Regions from separate parts of the Tissierella carlieri genome, predicted to be linked through region 1. Evidence: a T-box and tRNA genes for the amino acid it is inferred to sense, from the RefSeq annotation. Region 1 holds a T-box; the other holds one or more tRNA genes.
The links. A T-box is a leader RNA that pairs with one kind of tRNA and senses whether it is charged. The one in region 1 lies ahead of thrS (threonine--tRNA ligase), so its partner is inferred to be a tRNA-Thr.
Positions count from the first base shown of each region.

Region 2: it encodes a tRNA-Thr, which carries the amino acid that the T-box ahead of thrS (threonine--tRNA ligase) is inferred to sense. The anticodon was not compared.

Region 1 covers NZ_JAHLOH010000045.1:33,587-42,611, reverse strand. The annotation lists gene KQI38_RS15460 (YmaF family protein) at 1-130, opposite strand, end outside; gene KQI38_RS15455 (alpha/beta fold hydrolase) at 504-1,316, shown strand; gene KQI38_RS15450 (GNAT family N-acetyltransferase) at 1,648-2,202, shown strand; gene KQI38_RS15445 (hypothetical protein) at 2,835-3,110, shown strand; gene KQI38_RS15440 (DUF6873 family GME fold protein) at 3,494-4,234, shown strand; gene ytxC (putative sporulation protein YtxC) at 4,301-5,152, shown strand; gene hisS (histidine--tRNA ligase) at 5,289-6,599, shown strand; T-box leader at 6,675-6,871, shown strand; gene thrS (threonine--tRNA ligase) at 7,268-9,025, shown strand, end outside.
Region 2 covers NZ_JAHLOH010000025.1:51,744-60,768, reverse strand. The annotation lists gene rpoB (DNA-directed RNA polymerase subunit beta) at 1-2,065, opposite strand, end outside; gene rplL (50S ribosomal protein L7/L12) at 2,392-2,775, opposite strand; gene rplJ (50S ribosomal protein L10) at 2,806-3,333, opposite strand; ribosomal protein L10 leader region at 3,351-3,485, opposite strand; gene rplA (50S ribosomal protein L1) at 3,524-4,222, opposite strand; gene rplK (50S ribosomal protein L11) at 4,279-4,704, opposite strand; gene nusG (transcription termination/antitermination protein NusG) at 4,797-5,342, opposite strand; gene secE (preprotein translocase subunit SecE) at 5,380-5,583, opposite strand; gene rpmG (50S ribosomal protein L33) at 5,612-5,761, opposite strand; gene tuf (elongation factor Tu) at 5,999-7,192, opposite strand; tRNA gene KQI38_RS06995 (tRNA-Thr) at 7,393-7,468, opposite strand; gene sigH (RNA polymerase sporulation sigma factor SigH) at 7,527-8,171, opposite strand; gene KQI38_RS06985 (NYN domain-containing protein) at 8,247-8,780, opposite strand; gene rlmB (23S rRNA (guanosine(2251)-2'-O)-methyltransferase RlmB) at 8,773-9,025, opposite strand, start outside.

The DNA.
Region 1 (9,025 bases):
CTTGTTCAGCTAATCTAGTACTACCTAAAAATTCATGAACATGAGTTTGACTACCTTCTTCTTCGGGAGGGCAACGATTAAAATTTTCAGTATCAAAATATTCATAGGATTCTATACTTGTAATATCCATTAGGAGCACATCCTTATTTATAATTTGTAAATGTATATACACAAGCAATGTTTATTAGGCTTGTATATAGTTCACATTACATTATATTAAAGCGTAGGTATATTTGATACAGAAAAATAAAATCTAAATATGGAGATATAAAGTAAGTATAGTCGATGGAATTTTAAAACTTTATGGATGATAAGCATACTATTGATGAAAATAGTTTATACGTTATAGTTTGAACAAAATATAATATCACTATTAAAATATCAAAAGAATAGTGTTCTTTAAAAAATAAATAGTATGACATTTAAACCATCTTAATCACTCATAAACTTGTATTTAAGTTAATAACATATAAATATAGCTATTAATTATAGGGGGTATCTTGATGGGATATTATGTTAGTGTAGAGACAGATGTAAAAGTTTATGTAGAAGATCTTAATCCAGAGGGTTATAAGACCATAGTTTTTTTACATGGTTGGCCTGGAAGTCATGAATTATTTGAATATCAATTTGATCAACTTCCTAAAAGAGGATATAGATGTATTGGAATAGATCAAAGGGGATTTGGTAAGTCGGATAAACCGTGGAGAGGATATGACTATAATCGGTTAGCCGATGATGTTAGATGTGTAGTTGAAACTCTTAAATTACATGATTTTATACTTGCGGGTCATTCAACAGGCGGAGCAATTGCTATTAGATATATGTCTAGACATAATGGATATGGAGTATCTAAACTTGCTCTTTTTGCAGCAGCGGCTCCAAGTCTTATAAAACTTCCTAATTTTCCTTATGGTATAGATAAAGAAACTGTAATTAAAATTATTGAGGGAACATATAATGATAGGCCTAAAATGTTGAGTGATTTTTGTGATATATTTTTCTTTCAGTATATAACTCAGCCTTTCTCTTACTGGTTCTTACAATTAGGGTTACAAGCAGCAGGATGGTCAACCGCAGCTATTGCAAATACTTGGCTAAATGAAGAGTTGTTTTATGATTTGGGAACAATAAATGTCCCAACACTGATTATTCATGGTATACACGATAAAGTCGTTCCATTTGAATTAGGTGAGGTACAAGAGAGAAGCATTAAAAATGCCAGACTTATACCATTTCAATATAGTGGGCATGGATCATTCTATGATCAGAAAGATAAATTTAATGAAGAATTGATGAATTTCATTGAGGAATAAAGTTTTTAAGATAGAGCTTACTAAATAGAAGAGTTAGAAGTAGACAGTTTATTTTAGTGCCGTATTATTCATAAAAGAATTTTACGGTATTTTTATTCTACTTATGTTAGATAACTATTGAAGGTGCGAAGACATTGTGTTGAAAATTGATTAATATTATATCTATAAAGCAAGAATTTCTATACTATATAAAATATAACTAATATGCTATAATCTCTTTGTAAGTAAGTCGTCATAGTAAAATTAGGACATATTCACTTTTGATATGCCTTATTATAATTTCAATAAATACAAATGGTTTAAATCTAAAGATGCTGCAAGGAGGGGTTAGATGTCACAAAGAGGATTATATTCATATAACTTTAATGGTAGTGAACGTATAGAGTTTAGATTAATCACGACCAAAGATTCGATTGAAGAATTAACTCAGCTTCTTAATAAATCTTATAAGATTTTAGCTGATATGGGTCTTAAATATGTAGCAGCTACACAGGACGATAGTGTAACATTAAACAGAGTGAGAAATGCCTACAAATGTTATATAGGTATATATCAGAATAGAATTGCTTCAACAATATCTCTTTATAGTCCAGAACACTCGGATAAAAGTAGTTGGTATAGTAAAGAGTTTGTGGCCAAGATTGGACAGTTTGCAGTTGCGACTGAATTACAAAAATACGGAATTGGTGGTAGAATGATGGACATTGTTGAAGAAGAGGCTAGAAAAATAAATAATGTGAGAGAGATTGCGTTGGATACTGCTGAAACGGCATATCATTTAATTGATTTTTATAGAAAAAGAGAGTACAGATATATAGAAACTATTGAATGGGGTGCAACAAATTATAAGAGTGTAGTATTAAGCAAGAAATTATATTCTTATTAAATACATATATATTAAAACTAAATAATCATTGTTTAGGAACTAATTATACGATATTTTACTAACATTATAAATCTTATATTGACTAGATTAAATATAGACTAAAAGTTCTAGAAATTCAAGGAAATAAAAAACCTTGAATTTTTCTTTTTTAAAAGTTCTTTCTCTAATATTAATAGGAGAAATCTGTTATACATTGTAATGTAATCGAAAATGTAAATGTCAAAGAGATGGTTAGTAATAAAGATATGGCATTAGCAAAATATATTTAAGATAGCATAATTCGGATTTAAACATATTCTATAAATAAGGGAATAAAAACAGTTAGCTTTGTGGTATTAAGAGAGATTAAGATGACATCAGATCTGGTAAAATTAGTCTTTATTACTAATCTAGAGGACAATGAGATGAATTAGTTTTAGAACTAGCAAAAGGAATACTAAATTATCTGGGAGTTAAGTATGTTAAAGATGAAAAATATCTAATTTTAAATAGGGTTATATGGCAAAGATGTTGAAGGAGCCTTATGAAAGACAAAGTTACTTATATTCCTGCTGGATTTTAAAAAAGAGGATATAAGGCAGGGTGGAATGATGGCAAATTGATTATTAATCATAAGGAGGTCTAACGAATTGATGAACTTAGACATATTAATAAATTTTGCAGGATTAGTGGCTGCGGTAAGTTTAATTGTTCAGTTTACTAAATCTATAGTAAAGAGGAAATTTGGAGATTCTATGGTAAGGATATATGCTCTAGTGATATCCTTAATATTAACCTTTATATTCGCTAGGTCTGGTGGAAGCATAGAAGGAATAACTCTTACTATTATAAATTCAATATTAATCACTATAACAAGTATGGGAGCCTATGAAATGATAGTAGATCCAAAAGCAGAGAAGAGCAAATAGTTATATTGATTAGATTCTAGAATAAAATCTAGAGTCTTTTTTCTGCTTTTAAATCTATTTTAATATGTTTAATAATAAAGAATATTATATAATAGTTAAGTGCAAAAATATAAATCAAGTATTTTACTGAATTTAAAACTAGATATTATTCGATAGAGTGTTATGTTTAAGGTTTATGTAGAGGTGGAAGATATTTATTTCTTAGTTCAAATCTTTATGCATCATATATGTCATTTTAGAATCAAAGATTCTAGATTTGTTATAATCTATTAGAAAGTTTTATTTTCTAAGTTAAACTTTCTGTAAACGAATTCCAAAAACTTCATAAAATTTATAAATGTTTTAAGTAGAAATCTTTTTTATATTTAAATTGAGGTGATGAGATGAATCCTTTTATTCCCCCAAAATCAGCTAATGTAGCCATAGTAGATGGCAGAATAGATAAAGAAATAGAAAATAACTTAAAAAGACTAGGTTTGAAAATAATTAAAACTATAAAATGCCATGAGGTTCATGAAAGTATTGCGTATCATCCAGATATAGTAATTCATCCAATAAATCACAATACTTTGATTATCGCACCTAATGTTTTTGAGTATTATGAAGAAATGTTAAGTAATATGGGTATTAAATTAATTAAAGGAGAAAAATATTTAGATAGTAAATATCCAGAAGATATAGCATATAATGTAGGAAGACTTATAGGAGCAGCTATTCATAATTTCAAATATACTGATGAAGTTTTAAAGTATCATTTAAAAAAGGAAAATATTGATTTTATAAATGTAAATCAAGGATATACAAAATGTTCTTTAGCTATAGTGGGAGAAGATTCAGCTATTACTGCCGATTACCCTATGTATGAAAAGCTAAGAGATTTTGGCTACAAAGTTTTGCTAATTCAGTCAGGATATGTATCCTTAGAAGGACAAAAATATGGATTTATTGGCGGAACAAATGGAAGTTTATACAATGGAAAATCTATTATATCGGGAAGTTTAAATGGACATCCTAATAAAGATGAAATTTTAAATTTTTTCATAAAAAATAATACAAATTTAATTTTTTTATCGAAAAAAAATATATTAGATATTGGTACTATAATTACTCTATATTGCCATTAAAGTAAGTCTTTATATTGTATATGTCTACTCTCTAGGTACATACTAGTAAAAGAAGGGAGTGATACAATGCAAACTATAAAAATTGGTGGAAATGTAAATAAAGACGAAGTAAAAAATTTAATAAATAGGTATTTCTCCAATTCTAAGGTAAATGTTCAAGAGGAAGACTATGAAGAAAGATATGAATTTTCGCTTTCTTTGGGAACTAAAAAAAACTTAGAAGATATTGCGTTTTATAGGGCTGTTGCTAATTTAGTGCAAGATATTATTTTAGAAATATATATTAAACCAATAATTATGAATAGAGTAGTGAAAATATGCGATGATTATTCGTCTAGTGATAAAGAGGGAATAGTTACCTCAACACATTTAGCAATATTGAACGAGAATTATTATATAAAAGAAAAGAACATGGTTAATGAAGAAATACTTAATCATTTAATAGAAAATAATAGTATTTTAATAGATGGATTTATGAACTTTAGATTAAGAAGATTCATATATATAGTAGATATTTCTGTAGAAAAAGCAATAGGTCAGTTTGAGATAGAAAGAGAGTATCTGGAGTTTTTGAGTATGCTCCAATATTTTGTTGATATACAGGAACCTAAATATGAATTAGTTAATGTTATTATTAAAGAAAACGATTATTTTTTACTAGATAAGGATAATAATATAATTGAAAATGGTTTGTTAGAATATGCGCCAGATGATCAGTGGTATGAAGATATAAGTAAAGCTGACCTTTTAGTCAGCTCGTTGATAGTTCTCTCTCCTATAAAATTAGTGTTGCATGTTGAGGAAGGTAAAGAGAAAGAATTGGTCAATGTGATTTCTCAAGTTTTTAGGGATAAAGTACAGTTTTGTGATGGATGTGATACTTGTAATTTAAAAGCCAAACTGAAAAAGGGCAAGTGAGGAGAAGTTGATTAAATCAGCTTCTTTTTTATTCAATAAGAGATTGGAAAATATTAGATTCTTTTATTTAAACATCCTTGGAAATTATTAATATATCTGTTATTATAATATAAAATGATACATAAGGAGGTATAATATGAGTAAAGATATAGTGAAACCATCGATTTTACCAGGTTTTATGGAATTAACGCCAACAGATCAAATATTATTTAATAAAATGCTAGATACAATTAGACAAAACTATGAAAAATTTGGTTTTCTTCCTATAGATACTCCTGTAATAGAAAAAACAGAGGTACTTCTGGCTAAAGGTGGAGGAGAAACAGAAAAGCAAATATATAGATTTGAAAAAGGAAGTACAGATATGTCCTTGAGATTTGACTTAACTGTACCTTTGGCTAGATATGTTGCACAACATTATTCTGAATTAAGTTTCCCGTTTAGAAGATATCATATTGGCAAAGTATATAGGGGAGAAAGAAACCAAAAAGGTAGGTTTAGAGAGTTCTATCAGTGTGATATAGATATTGTAGGAAATGGAACCCTAGATATAATTAATGATGCTGAAATACCTTCTCTTATTTATTCCACATTTAGAGATTTAGGTTTTGATTCCTTTACAATAAAAATAAATAATAGAAAAATGCTAAAAGGATTTTTTAATAGCTTAGATATAGAAGATTCTACTTTTGTTCTTAGAGCTATAGATAAATTAGATAAAATAGGAATGGCAGAAGTAGAAAAGGAATTGGAAAGTCTGGGTATTACAAATCACAATATAAGGAGAACCAAAGAATTTCTTAGTATAAAAGGTTCCAACAACGATATAATAGGAAATCTTGAGGCTTTAAAAATAGATGATGAGACATTTAAAGAGGGACTAGAAGAATTATCTACAGTAATAAAATATATTGATTTATTTGGAGTGCCTGAGAAAAATTATAGAATTGATTTAACTATGGTAAGGGGATTGGATTATTATACTGGAACTGTATATGAAACCATATTAGATGATTATCCTTCACTTGGGAGTATTTGTGGAGGTGGAAGATATGAGAATCTAGCAGAATATTATACTAAGCAGAAACTTCCCGGAGTTGGAATGTCTATTGGTTTAACTAGATTATTTTATCAGTTAAGAGAAGCTAAAATAATTGAAGCAACAGAGAAATCTCTTACTAAGGCATTAATTATACCTATGGATAGTTTTGTGGAGAAAGGTGTTGAAACCGTCAATGAATTGAGAGGAGAAGGTATATATGCTCAGATTTATCTAGAATCAGGAAAGATAGGAAAAATATTTAACTATGCAGATAAGTTAAATATCCCATATGTAATAGTAATAGGACAAGAGGAAGCTGAGAATAATACTTATTCCCTTAGAGATATGAAAACAGGGGAACAAAAAAATATTTCTTTGGAAGAAGTAATTAAGTGTTTAAAATAAAATAATAATGGTATAAATATGAATAATTACTTGACAGATAGATAGAATGATGGTAAAATGTAAGTTACTTTAATAATATAGGTGACGATGGGAAGAGTAATATATTATTTCCTTTTAGAGAGAGAGGATCGTGGCTGTAAGTCTTCTTATGAGAAAGATATATGAAAACTACCCCTGAACCGAGTCTGAATAAAAGACTTCCGCTTATTAGCGTTATTTAAATTGAGAAGTAATTAGGGTGGAACCACGAAACTTAGCCTTTCGTCCCTACATAGAGATATGTAGGGATGGAAGGCTTTTTTTATGACCTAACACAACGAACGTTAGGTCCTGACGGACACCACTGAATAATACCCTACGGGGTAGAATAAGGTTGTGAGTTGATGTAGATCAAACGCACCTACGCTGTCCGTTTTGTCTACAATTCGCTATGCTCATTGGACAAAAAGGCAACGAACGTCAACCTTAATATAGAATTTATCATTAGGAGTGTCCGCTAGGACCAAATTCATGCGAATGATAATGAGCCCTAAAGGACTACTGAATTATACCCTGCGGGGCGAATTAAGGTAGCAAATGAATTTGTGCAGTGAAACTGCGGGAAATGACTTAATTTGCATGGTAGATAATGTTTTCAATTTTGAAATTAAATAATAGGAGGTTAGATTATGGAAAGGATAAAGATTACACTACCTGATGGTGCTGTTAGAGAATATGACAAAGGTGTGTCTGTATACGATGTTACTAGAGATATATCTGAAGGTTTAGCAAGGGTTGCCCTTGGAGCGGTTGTGAATGGAGATACAAAAGGAATGCAAGAAATTATCAATGAAGATTCTACTTTTAAGGTAGTCAAGTTTGAAGATAAGGAAGGAAAGGCTATATTTTGGCATACATCAGCTCATATTATGGCTCTTGCGGTACAAAAACTTTTCCCAGGGGTTAAATTTGCTATAGGTCCTGCAATAGACAACGGATTCTATTATGATTTTGATACAGAGCATAGATTCACTCCGGAGGATTTAGAGAAGATTGAAGAAGAAATGGCCAAGATAGTTAAGGAAGGTCATATCCTTGAAAGATATGTAATGCCAAGAAACGAAGCCCTTGAGTATTTTAAGGAAAAAGGAGAAGAATATAAGGTTGATTTAATTGAACATTTTCCTGAAGACGAAGAGATATCCTTCTATAAATTAGGAGAATTTACTGATCTTTGTGCTGGACCTCACTTATATGATACAAAGAAGGTTAAAGCTGTTAAGCTTTTAAGTATTGCAGGTGCTTACTGGCGTGGTGATGAAAAGAATAAAATGCTTCAAAGAATTTATGGAACAACTTATGAAAAGAAAAAAGATTTAGAAGAATACCTTCAAATGTTAGAGGAAGCTAAGAAAAGAGATCATAGAAAACTAGGTAAAGAATTAGATTTATTTAGTATTCACGAAGAGGGACCTGGATTCCCATTCTTCCATCCAAAAGGAATGGCATTAAGAAATATCTTAGAAAATTTCTGGAGAGAAGAGCATACTAGAGCTGGATATGATGAGATTAAAACACCTTTGATATTGAACGAAAGACTATGGCATCAATCAGGTCACTGGGATCACTATAAGGAAAATATGTATTTTACAAATATAGATGATGGGGATTATGCTATTAAACCAATGAACTGTCCTGGATCTATTTTAGTATATAAATCTAAGATGTATAGCTATAGAGATTTGCCTCTAAGATGGGGAGAACTTGGATTAGTTCATAGGCATGAGCTTTCAGGAGCTCTACATGGATTAATGAGAGTTAGATCATTTACTCAAGATGATGCTCATTTATTTGTATTACCATCTCAAATAAAAGAAGAATTGATTAATATAATAAATTTAGCAGATCATATGTACAATATATTTGGATTTAAATATCATGTAGAGTTATCCACTAGACCTGAGAATTCTATGGGAACTGAAGAACAGTGGGAGATAGCAACAAATGGTCTAAGAGAAGCGTTAAAGGAAAAAGGAATAGACTATATATTAAATGAAGGTGATGGTGCTTTCTATGGACCGAAGATAGACTTCCATTTAGAGGATGCAATAGGTAGGACTTGGCAATGTGGTACTATACAGCTAGATTTCCAAATGCCAGAGAAATTTGATATGAGTTATGTGGATAAAGATAATGAAAAGAAAAGACCAGTCATGATTCATAGAACTATATATGGTAGTATGGAAAGATTTATGGGAATACTTATAGAGCATTTTGCAGGTAAATTCCCAGTATGGCTTGCACCAGTACAGGCGATTATTCTTCCTATATCAGATAAATTCAATGAATACGCTTATGAAATTAAGAAGGAAATGGCAGATAAGGGTATTAGAGTTGAATTAGATGATAGAGCCGAAAAGATAGGATATAAGATTAGAGAAGCTCAA
Region 2 (9,025 bases), on a different contig from region 1:
CAGCCTTATATTCAATTCCCGTTCCAATAATTGGAGATTCTGTTTTTAAAAGAGGTACTGCTTGCCTTTGCATGTTTGCACCCATCAGTGCTCTATTAGCATCATCATTTTCTAGGAATGGGATCATAGCCGTACCAACAGATACAAGTTGTTTAGGTGAGACATCCATATAGTCAACTTCATCAGTTGGGAATATATCTATAACTCCAGATTTACCTCTTCCTATAACCCTTTTACCTATTATTTCTCCTTCAGGACTTAGTTTCTCATTAGACTGAGCTATTATAAATTCATCTTCTACATCAGCAGTTAAATAATGAATTTCTCCAGTAATTTTACCAGTTCCCTTTTTTACTTTTCTATATGGTGATTCAATAAAACCATATTCATTGATTCTTGCATAGGTAGTTAGTGAGGTTATAAGCCCTATATTAGGTCCTTCTGGCGTTTCAATAGGACACATTCTACCATAATGGGAATTGTGAACGTCTCTTACCTCAAATCCTGCTCTATCACGGCTAAGACCTCCAGGCCCTAATGCAGACATTCTTCTCTTATGCGTTAATTCAGCCAACGGATTTGTCTGATCCATGAATTGAGACAACTGACTGCTACCAAAAAACTCTTTAATTGAAGCAACAACAGGTCTTATATTTATTAGATCTTGAGGTGTAGCCACATCAATATCTTGAATAGTCATTCTTTCTCTAACTACTCTTTCCATACGAGCTAGACCTATTCTAAATTGGTTCTGTAGTAGCTCTCCAACGGATCTAAGTCTTCTATTTCCTAAATGGTCAATATCATCAGTATTTCCAATTCCATCAAATAAGTTTAACTCATAGTTTACAGATGCAACAATATCATCTATAGTAATATTCTTTGGCGATAATTCTTTTAGCCTCTCACCTATAGCCTCTTTTAATTCCTCTGGATTATCATAAGTATCTACTAACTCCTTCATCAAAGGATAATATACTTTTTCCTTTAATCCAAATTCATCTAACGAAAATGGTAGATTAAACACTTTAGAATCAACAAAATTGTTCCCTAAAACCCTTACTTTTCTTCCATCCTCTAACAATACATCTACCATATTTATACCGCTGTTTTCAATTTCTATAGCTTGATCTCTAGTTATTTTTTCACCTTGGGATACTAATATTTCTCCAGTTTCCAGATTGTGAATATCATTAGCTGCTCTTTTTCCATATACTCTATTATATAGAGCTAACTTTTTGTTAAACTTATATCTGCCTACTCTGGCTAAATCATATCTCTTGGGGTCAAAAAATAAATTAGTAATAAGAGATCTAGCACTATCCACTGTAGGTGGTTCTCCAGGTCTTAATCTCTTATATATCTCGATTAATGCTTCTTCTTCATTGGTAGTGTTATCCTTTTCCAATGTATTTAATACTTGCTCTGTCTCACCAAGTACTTCTATAATCTCTGAGTTACTTTGAAGTTTTAAAGCCCTTAGTAATGTAGTAATAGGAACCTTTCTTGTTCTATCTACTCTAACATAAACAATATCATTAGAATCTGATTCGTATTCTAGCCAAGCTCCTCTGTTTGGGATCAATGTAGAAGAATACAGTCTTTTACCTGTTTTATCTATCTCTTCTACAAAATAAACACCTGGTGACCTAACTAATTGGCTGACAACTACTCTCTCGGCACCATTAATAATAAATGTACCCTTATCAGTCATTAAAGGTAAATCACCCATAAAAACCTCTTGCTCTTTTACTTCACCAGTTTCTTTGTTAATGAGTCTTACCTTTACCTTTAACGGTGCAGAATAATTAGCATCTCTTTCTCTTGCTTCATCCTCGCCATACTTAATGTTTTCCCCAATATGGTAATCAACAAATTCTAATATCAGATTACCAGTATAGTCTTGGATAGGAGAAATGTCTTCAAAAACCTCTCTAAGACCCTCCTTCAAAAACCATTCATAAGAAGACTTTTGCACCTCAATTAAGTCAGGCAAATCTAGTACTTCATCAATGCGTGAATAACTCATCCTAACACGCTTTCCGTAGGTTACAGGATGTACCATCAAAAATTCACCCCTTATTAAACTAAAATATCCAAAAGCATCAAATACTTTTGGTAAAACTTTTCCAAAACAAATATATTATAATATTGTCATTTAATTGAAAAATTATACAATAGACAATATTTTTCCCTATTATGCATTTAATTATGTTACCATAATGCAATTCTTATGTCAAGTTATTTCTTATGTATTTTTAGCATAATAAAAGGCTTCCATTAAAATATTAATATACAAGGAAACCTTTTGTGAAACCCATTTATGATAACTCCTATAGGTTATAAAAAAGGCTTTCAATATAATAGAAAGCCTTTTTAACTTAACCATAATTATTTTACTTCTACTTGTGCTCCAGCTTCTTCTAATTTAGCTTTAATATCATCAGCTTCTTCTTTTGAAGCTCCTTCTTTAATTGGCTTTGGAGCGTTGTCTACTAATTCTTTAGCTTCTTTTAATCCTAAGCCAGTTAATTCTCTAACAACTTTAATAACTTTGATTTTTTCGTTTCCAGCTGATGCTAATATAACATCAAAGTCTGATTTTTCTTCTGCTGCTGGAGCTGCAGCTCCTGCTGCTGGAGCTGCTGCTACTGCCATTGGTGCAGCTGCACTTACTCCAAATTCTTCTTCTAATGCTTTAACTAATTCTGATAATTCTAATACAGTTAAATTTTTAACCTCTTCAATTAAATTTAATACTTTTTCACTTGCCATTTAATATATCCCTCCACAATAATTTTGTTTTTAAGCTCCTTGTTTTTCAGCAATAGCATTAAGTACTATTGCAAAGCTTCTAATTGTACCTTGAAGTACATTTGCAAATCCTTGAATTGGTGCATTGAATCCACCAAGTACTTGAGCAATAAGTACTTCTCTTGGCGGTAAGTTTGCTAAATCTTTTACACCATTTACATCAATAACTTTACCATCTACAATACCAGCTTTTATCTCTAGCTTATCATTTTCTTTAGCAAAATCAGATGTAATCTTAGCCGCTTGAACTGGATCATCATATCCAAATGCAATAGCAGATGGTCCCTTTAGGAATTCATTGAATTCTTCTAATCCAGAATCTTTAAAAGCAAATCTCATCATAGTATTTTTATAAACTTTATATTCAACGCCAGCTTTTCTATATCTGCTTCTTAACTCAGTTAATTGTTCAACATTAAGTCCTCTATAATCAACTACTACAACTGATTGAGCTTTGCTAATTTTTTCTTTTATTTCTTCTACATTTTGACTCTTAGCTTGAAGGGTTTGTTCCCTCACTGACTTCACCTCCCATAGGACGAATAAATAAAGGTCCCTCCGTAGACACAGAGAGACCCTAATTTCTATTTTATGAATTAGATTAATCTCAACCTCGGTAGGAAATTAAACCTTTAGGTACCTACTGTCTACGGCAGCCTATTTAATTAATAACAAAATTGTATCAGCAATAATAAACTTTGTCAATAGATTAGTCCATTAATTTTTGTCCATTAATTTTAATTCCAGGACCCATTGTACTGGATATAGCAACAGATCTTAAGTATTTCCCCTTTGCTGCAGCTGGTTTTGCTTTAATTATAGCATCCATAACCGCTTCAAAATTTTCTTTTAATTTTTCTGTTCCAAAGGATACTTTTCCAATAGGTACATTTACAATACTTTGTTTATCAACTCTATATTCAACTTTACCAGCTTTAATTTCATTAATTGCTTTTGCTACTTCGAAAGTAACAGTTCCAGATTTTGGGTTTGGCATTAATCCTTTTGGTCCAAGGATTCTACCTATTCTACCTACAACACCCATCATATCTGGCGTTGCAACCACTACATCAAAATCTAACCATCCTTCATTTTGAATCTTAGCAACTAATTCGTCTCCACCTACATATTCTGCACCAGCTTCTTCAGCTTCTTTAACTTTATCACCTTTAGCAATTACAAGTACAGTTTTCGATTTACCTGTACCATGTGGTAGCACTACTGCTCCCCTAACTTGTTGGTCAGCATGTCTTGGATCTACTCCAAGTCTTACTGATAAATCTATAGTTTCGTCAAATTTAGCTTTTGCTGTTTTTTGAACTAATTCAATAGCTTCTGCTACATCATAAAGTGCAGTTCTATCTACTAACTTTAAGCTGTCTTGATAATTTTTACCTCTCTTTGGCATAACTTTACCTCCTTGTGGTTATAACGGAATTTCCTCCCACTACTTTCCTAAAATTATTATTCTTCTACTGTAATTCCCATACTTCTTGCAGTTCCTGCAACCATACTCATAGCAGCTTCTATTGAAGCAGCATTTAAATCTGGCATCTTTATCTCAGCAATTTCTCTAACTTTAGCTTGAGAAATCTTAGCAACTTTTTTCTTGTTAGGTTCAGCTGAACCTGACTCAACTCCTACAGCCTTTTTAATCAATACTGCAGCTGGCGGTGTTTTTGTAATGAAAGAAAAAGATCTATCTTGGTAAACTGTAAGAACAACTGGTATTATCATTCCTGCTTGATCTGCAGTTTTAGCATTGAACTCTTTTGTAAATTGCATAATATTTACTCCATGAGGTCCTAATGCAGTTCCTACAGGTGGTGCTGGTGTAGCCTTTCCAGCAGGTATTTGTAACTTAACTAAAGCCATGACTTTTTTTGCCATAAAACTTCCACCTCCTTGTATCCTTTGTGGTCTGGCGGGATAAACCCTCCCACTTAATTATATATATTTAAAAAGCAATTTGCTTTTAAAAACTACAACTTTTCTACTTGGTCAAAATCCAATTCCACAAGGGTTTCTCTTCCAAACATAGAAACAAAAACCTTTACTTTTCTCTTTTCCATATTTAAATTATCTACAGTACCCATAAAGTTTTCAAATGGTCCTGAACATACTTTTACTACATCTTTTACCTTTAAATCTATATCCGGTAAAATAGTTTCTTGTACACCCAGTGCTTTAACTTCTGCGTCTGTCAATGGAACTGGCTTAGATCCTGGCCCTACAAATCCCGTAACTCCTCTTGTGTTTCTCACCAGATACCATGATTCATCATTGATAATCATTTTCACAAGAACATATCCAGGGAAAAGTTTTCTTTCTTTAAGCTTCTTTTTCCCGCCCTTACTATCCATATATTCTTCAGTAGGCACTGCTACCTCGAATATATCATCTCGCATTCCCCTATTCTCCACCATTTTTTCAAGATTAGCTTTAACCTTGTTTTCATGACCCGAATAAGTATGGACTACATACCATTTTGCATCTATAGCCCTTTGTTCTCTACTTTTCTCCGTCATACAATTGGGAACCTATGGTTCCTCCCTCCCTCTTGTACTAAATTATAAATCGTAAACCACCATGTATCACTAGATCTAATACCCAGACAATAATAGCTACAAGTGCACTAATCATTATAACTACTCCAGTATAGTTTATTAGTTCTTTTCTGCTAGGCCAAATTACCTTTTTCATTTCAGCCTTAACACCCCTGAAATATGCGGACATCTTTGCCTTTTTTGTACCTGTTGGTGCTGTCATAACACTCACATCCTTACTTGTTTTAATATTATTTCGTTTCCTTATGAGTAGTATGAGTTTTGCAGAATTTACAATATTTCTTTAGTTCGATTCTTTCTGTATTGTTCTTTTTATTCTTGGATGAATTGTAATTTCTTTGTTTACACTCTGTGCAAGCTAATGTGATTCTATCTCTCACTTAAAACACCTCCCACAAACACCATATATATGTTAAGCTATCGCTTTCGGGTACATTTCCCCACTTTTAACAACGTTACTAATATAAACTATCATAAATTAAAAATTATGTCAATAAAAAAGTCTTTCTTTCTACCACAATTTTTTCTTCAATTTATACAATTATTCCTCATTAATCTAATGTTTATTCCAATTCCATCCAGAAAAAAGACTAGGTTAAAGACCTAGTCTTTCATCACTATTCAAGAACTTTAGTTACAACTCCAGATCCTACTGTTCTTCCACCTTCACGAATTGAGAATCTTAGCCCTTCTTCTATAGCTATTGGTGTTATTAATTCTATAGTAAACTTTGAGTTGTCTCCTGGCATTACCATCTCTACGCCTTCTTCTAATTTGATATCTCCTGTTACATCTGTTGTTCTAAAGTAGAATTGTGGTCTATATCCATTAAAGAATGGTGTATGTCTTCCACCCTCTTCTTTAGATAGTACGTATACTTCTGATTCAAATTTTATATGTGGATTTATTGATTTTGGTTTTGCTAGTACTTGACCTCTTTCGATTTCGTTTCTTTGAACTCCTCTTAGAAGTGCTCCTATATTATCTCCTGCTTGTGCTTCGTCTAGTAGTTTTCTAAACATTTCTACTCCTGTTACTACTACTGTTCTTGCTTCTTCTGCTAACCCAACGATTTCTACGTTGTCTCCTGTTTTTACTACTCCTCTTTCTACTCTTCCTGTTGCTACTGTTCCTCTTCCTGTTATTGAGAATACGTCTTCTACTGGCATTAAGAATGGTTTGTCTGTATCTCTTTCTGGTTGTGGAACGTATGCATCTACTTCTTCCATTAGTTTAACTATTTTGTCTCCCCATGGTCCGTCTGGTTCTTCTATTGCTTTTAATGCTGAACCTACTACGATTGGTGTACCATCACCATCGAAGGGATGTTCGGATAGTAATTCTCTTACTACCATTTCTACTAATTCGATTAATTCTTCATCATCTACCATGTCTTGTTTGTTTAAGAATACTACTATCTTTGGTACTCCTACGTTTCTTGATAATAGTATATGCTCTCTTGTTTGCGGCATTGGACCATCTGCTGCTGATACTACTAAAATTGCTCCGTCCATTTGTGCTGCTCCTGTAATCATGTTCTTTACATAGTCAGCATGGCCTGGGCAGTCTACGTGTGCATAGTGACGATTTGGTGTTTCATATTCTACGTGAGATGTGGAAATTGTTATTCCTCTTTCTCTTTCTTCTGGTGCTTTATCTATGTTGTCATAGCTTATTGCTTCTCCTGAGCCAAATCTTTTGTTTAATACCATTGTAATAGCTGCTGTTAATGTTGTTTTACCATGGTCTACGTGTCCTATTGTCCCTATGTTTACGTGGGGTTTAGTTCTTTCAAATTTTGCTTTTGCCATTTCAATATTCCTCCTTAATTATATTTAATAATTTAATACACTTGAGTTTTCTCTAGTAGATGATAAAGAAAGTCTTAAGTTAAAGCATTAATATAAACTTTCTTAAAATGCATTTATCGGAAATTTAAAATTAAGGAGATTTAGAATTTCCTATGCATCACAAGAAAACTCACCCTGGTGTTTCCTATCTTTAAAAAGCATGGAGCCCACGACCGGACTCGAACCGGTGACCTCTTGCTTACCATGCAAGTGCTCTACCTCCTGAGCTACGTGGGCATTTTTTACTCACTGCTAGTTATTTTACTATTTACATATAAAATTGTCAAGCTTAAGTTTATACTTTGTCCTCTAGTAGCTTCTCTAACTTTCTTTTAACTCTTTGTAAGGCATTATCTATACTTTTCACATGCCTGTCTAAATCCTCTGCAATTTCCTGATAGCTCATACCATCCACATAAGACATTAGGACCTCTAACTCTAATTCAGATAAAATCTCTCCTATTCTTCTTTCCATTAAATTCAAATCTTCTCTGCTAATCATTAATTCTTCTGGATCTGAAATTTTAAAGCCCGAAATTATATCCAATAGAGTCCTATCAGATTCTTCATCATATATAGGTTTATTAAGTGAAACATAAGAATTTAAAGGAATATGCTTTTGTCTAGTAGCTGTCTTAATTGCTGTAATTATCTGTCTCGTGATACAGATTTCTGCAAATGCTCTAAATGATGTAAGCTTGTCCTTATCATAGTCACGAATAGCCTTATATAGTCCTATCATGCCCTCCTGAACGATATCTTCCTTATCTGCCCCTATCAAATAATATGATCTAGCTTTGCATTTTACAATGTTTTTATATTTATAAATCAGGTATTCCAGTGCAATAGCGTCATCATTTTTTGCAGCTTCTACAATTTCTTCATCCTGCATAGTCATATATGTAGTTAATTCCATATCATTATGCACTTCCAATTGCACTAAGCATCCCCCCAGTATAACTCTGTTAATTTTGATTACTATTAATTATATTTAATACCTATATTTTAGTCAAGGTTATTCATTCTTACTAATTAAATTATTTAGTTTTTTTATCGTTTCTTCATCCAGTCTTCCTAGCAGAAGATCATTTTTTTTATTCTCTGTAGTACTTTTACGTTTAATAAGCTTTTTTTCATTAAATATTTCCATTTCTAACTCCCTAGCTGAAATCCTAGTTCCACCTCGACCAAAAACAATTTGTTGTTCCATCCAGTCAGATGTTGCTACTCTTACTCTCTTTATCCTTCCAATCTCATCTAGTTTTTTCTCTATATATTGATCTGCAGTCTCGTTTTCTTTCGTATATACAACTTTTAAATCATTATAATTTTCTTCTGCTCCATAGTTGCCCTTTACTAAATGTGCATCAAATACAATTATGACTTCAATTCCCGAATAATATTTATATTCTGTCATGATCTCTATAAGCTCATTTCGAGCCTCCTCTAAATGTTCCTTTTTAAGTTGACTAAACCGCTCCCAAGAATTAACGATATTATACCCATCAACAAAAAGATATTCTTTAATCTTTTTATTCTTCTTAGCCATGATTCTGTCTTACTACCTCATATATCAATATAGATGCCGCATTAGAGGCATTTAAGGAAGATATTTGGCCTAGCATTGGAATTTTAACTAAGACATCGCATTTTTCTTTCACTAGCCTAGATAATCCTTTTCCCTCATTTCCTATTACCAAAGCAATAGCTCCTTGTAAAGATGTCTTATAATGATAGTCAGTCCCGTCCATATCTGCACCATAAATCCATAGCCCTTTATCTTTTAGTTCTTCA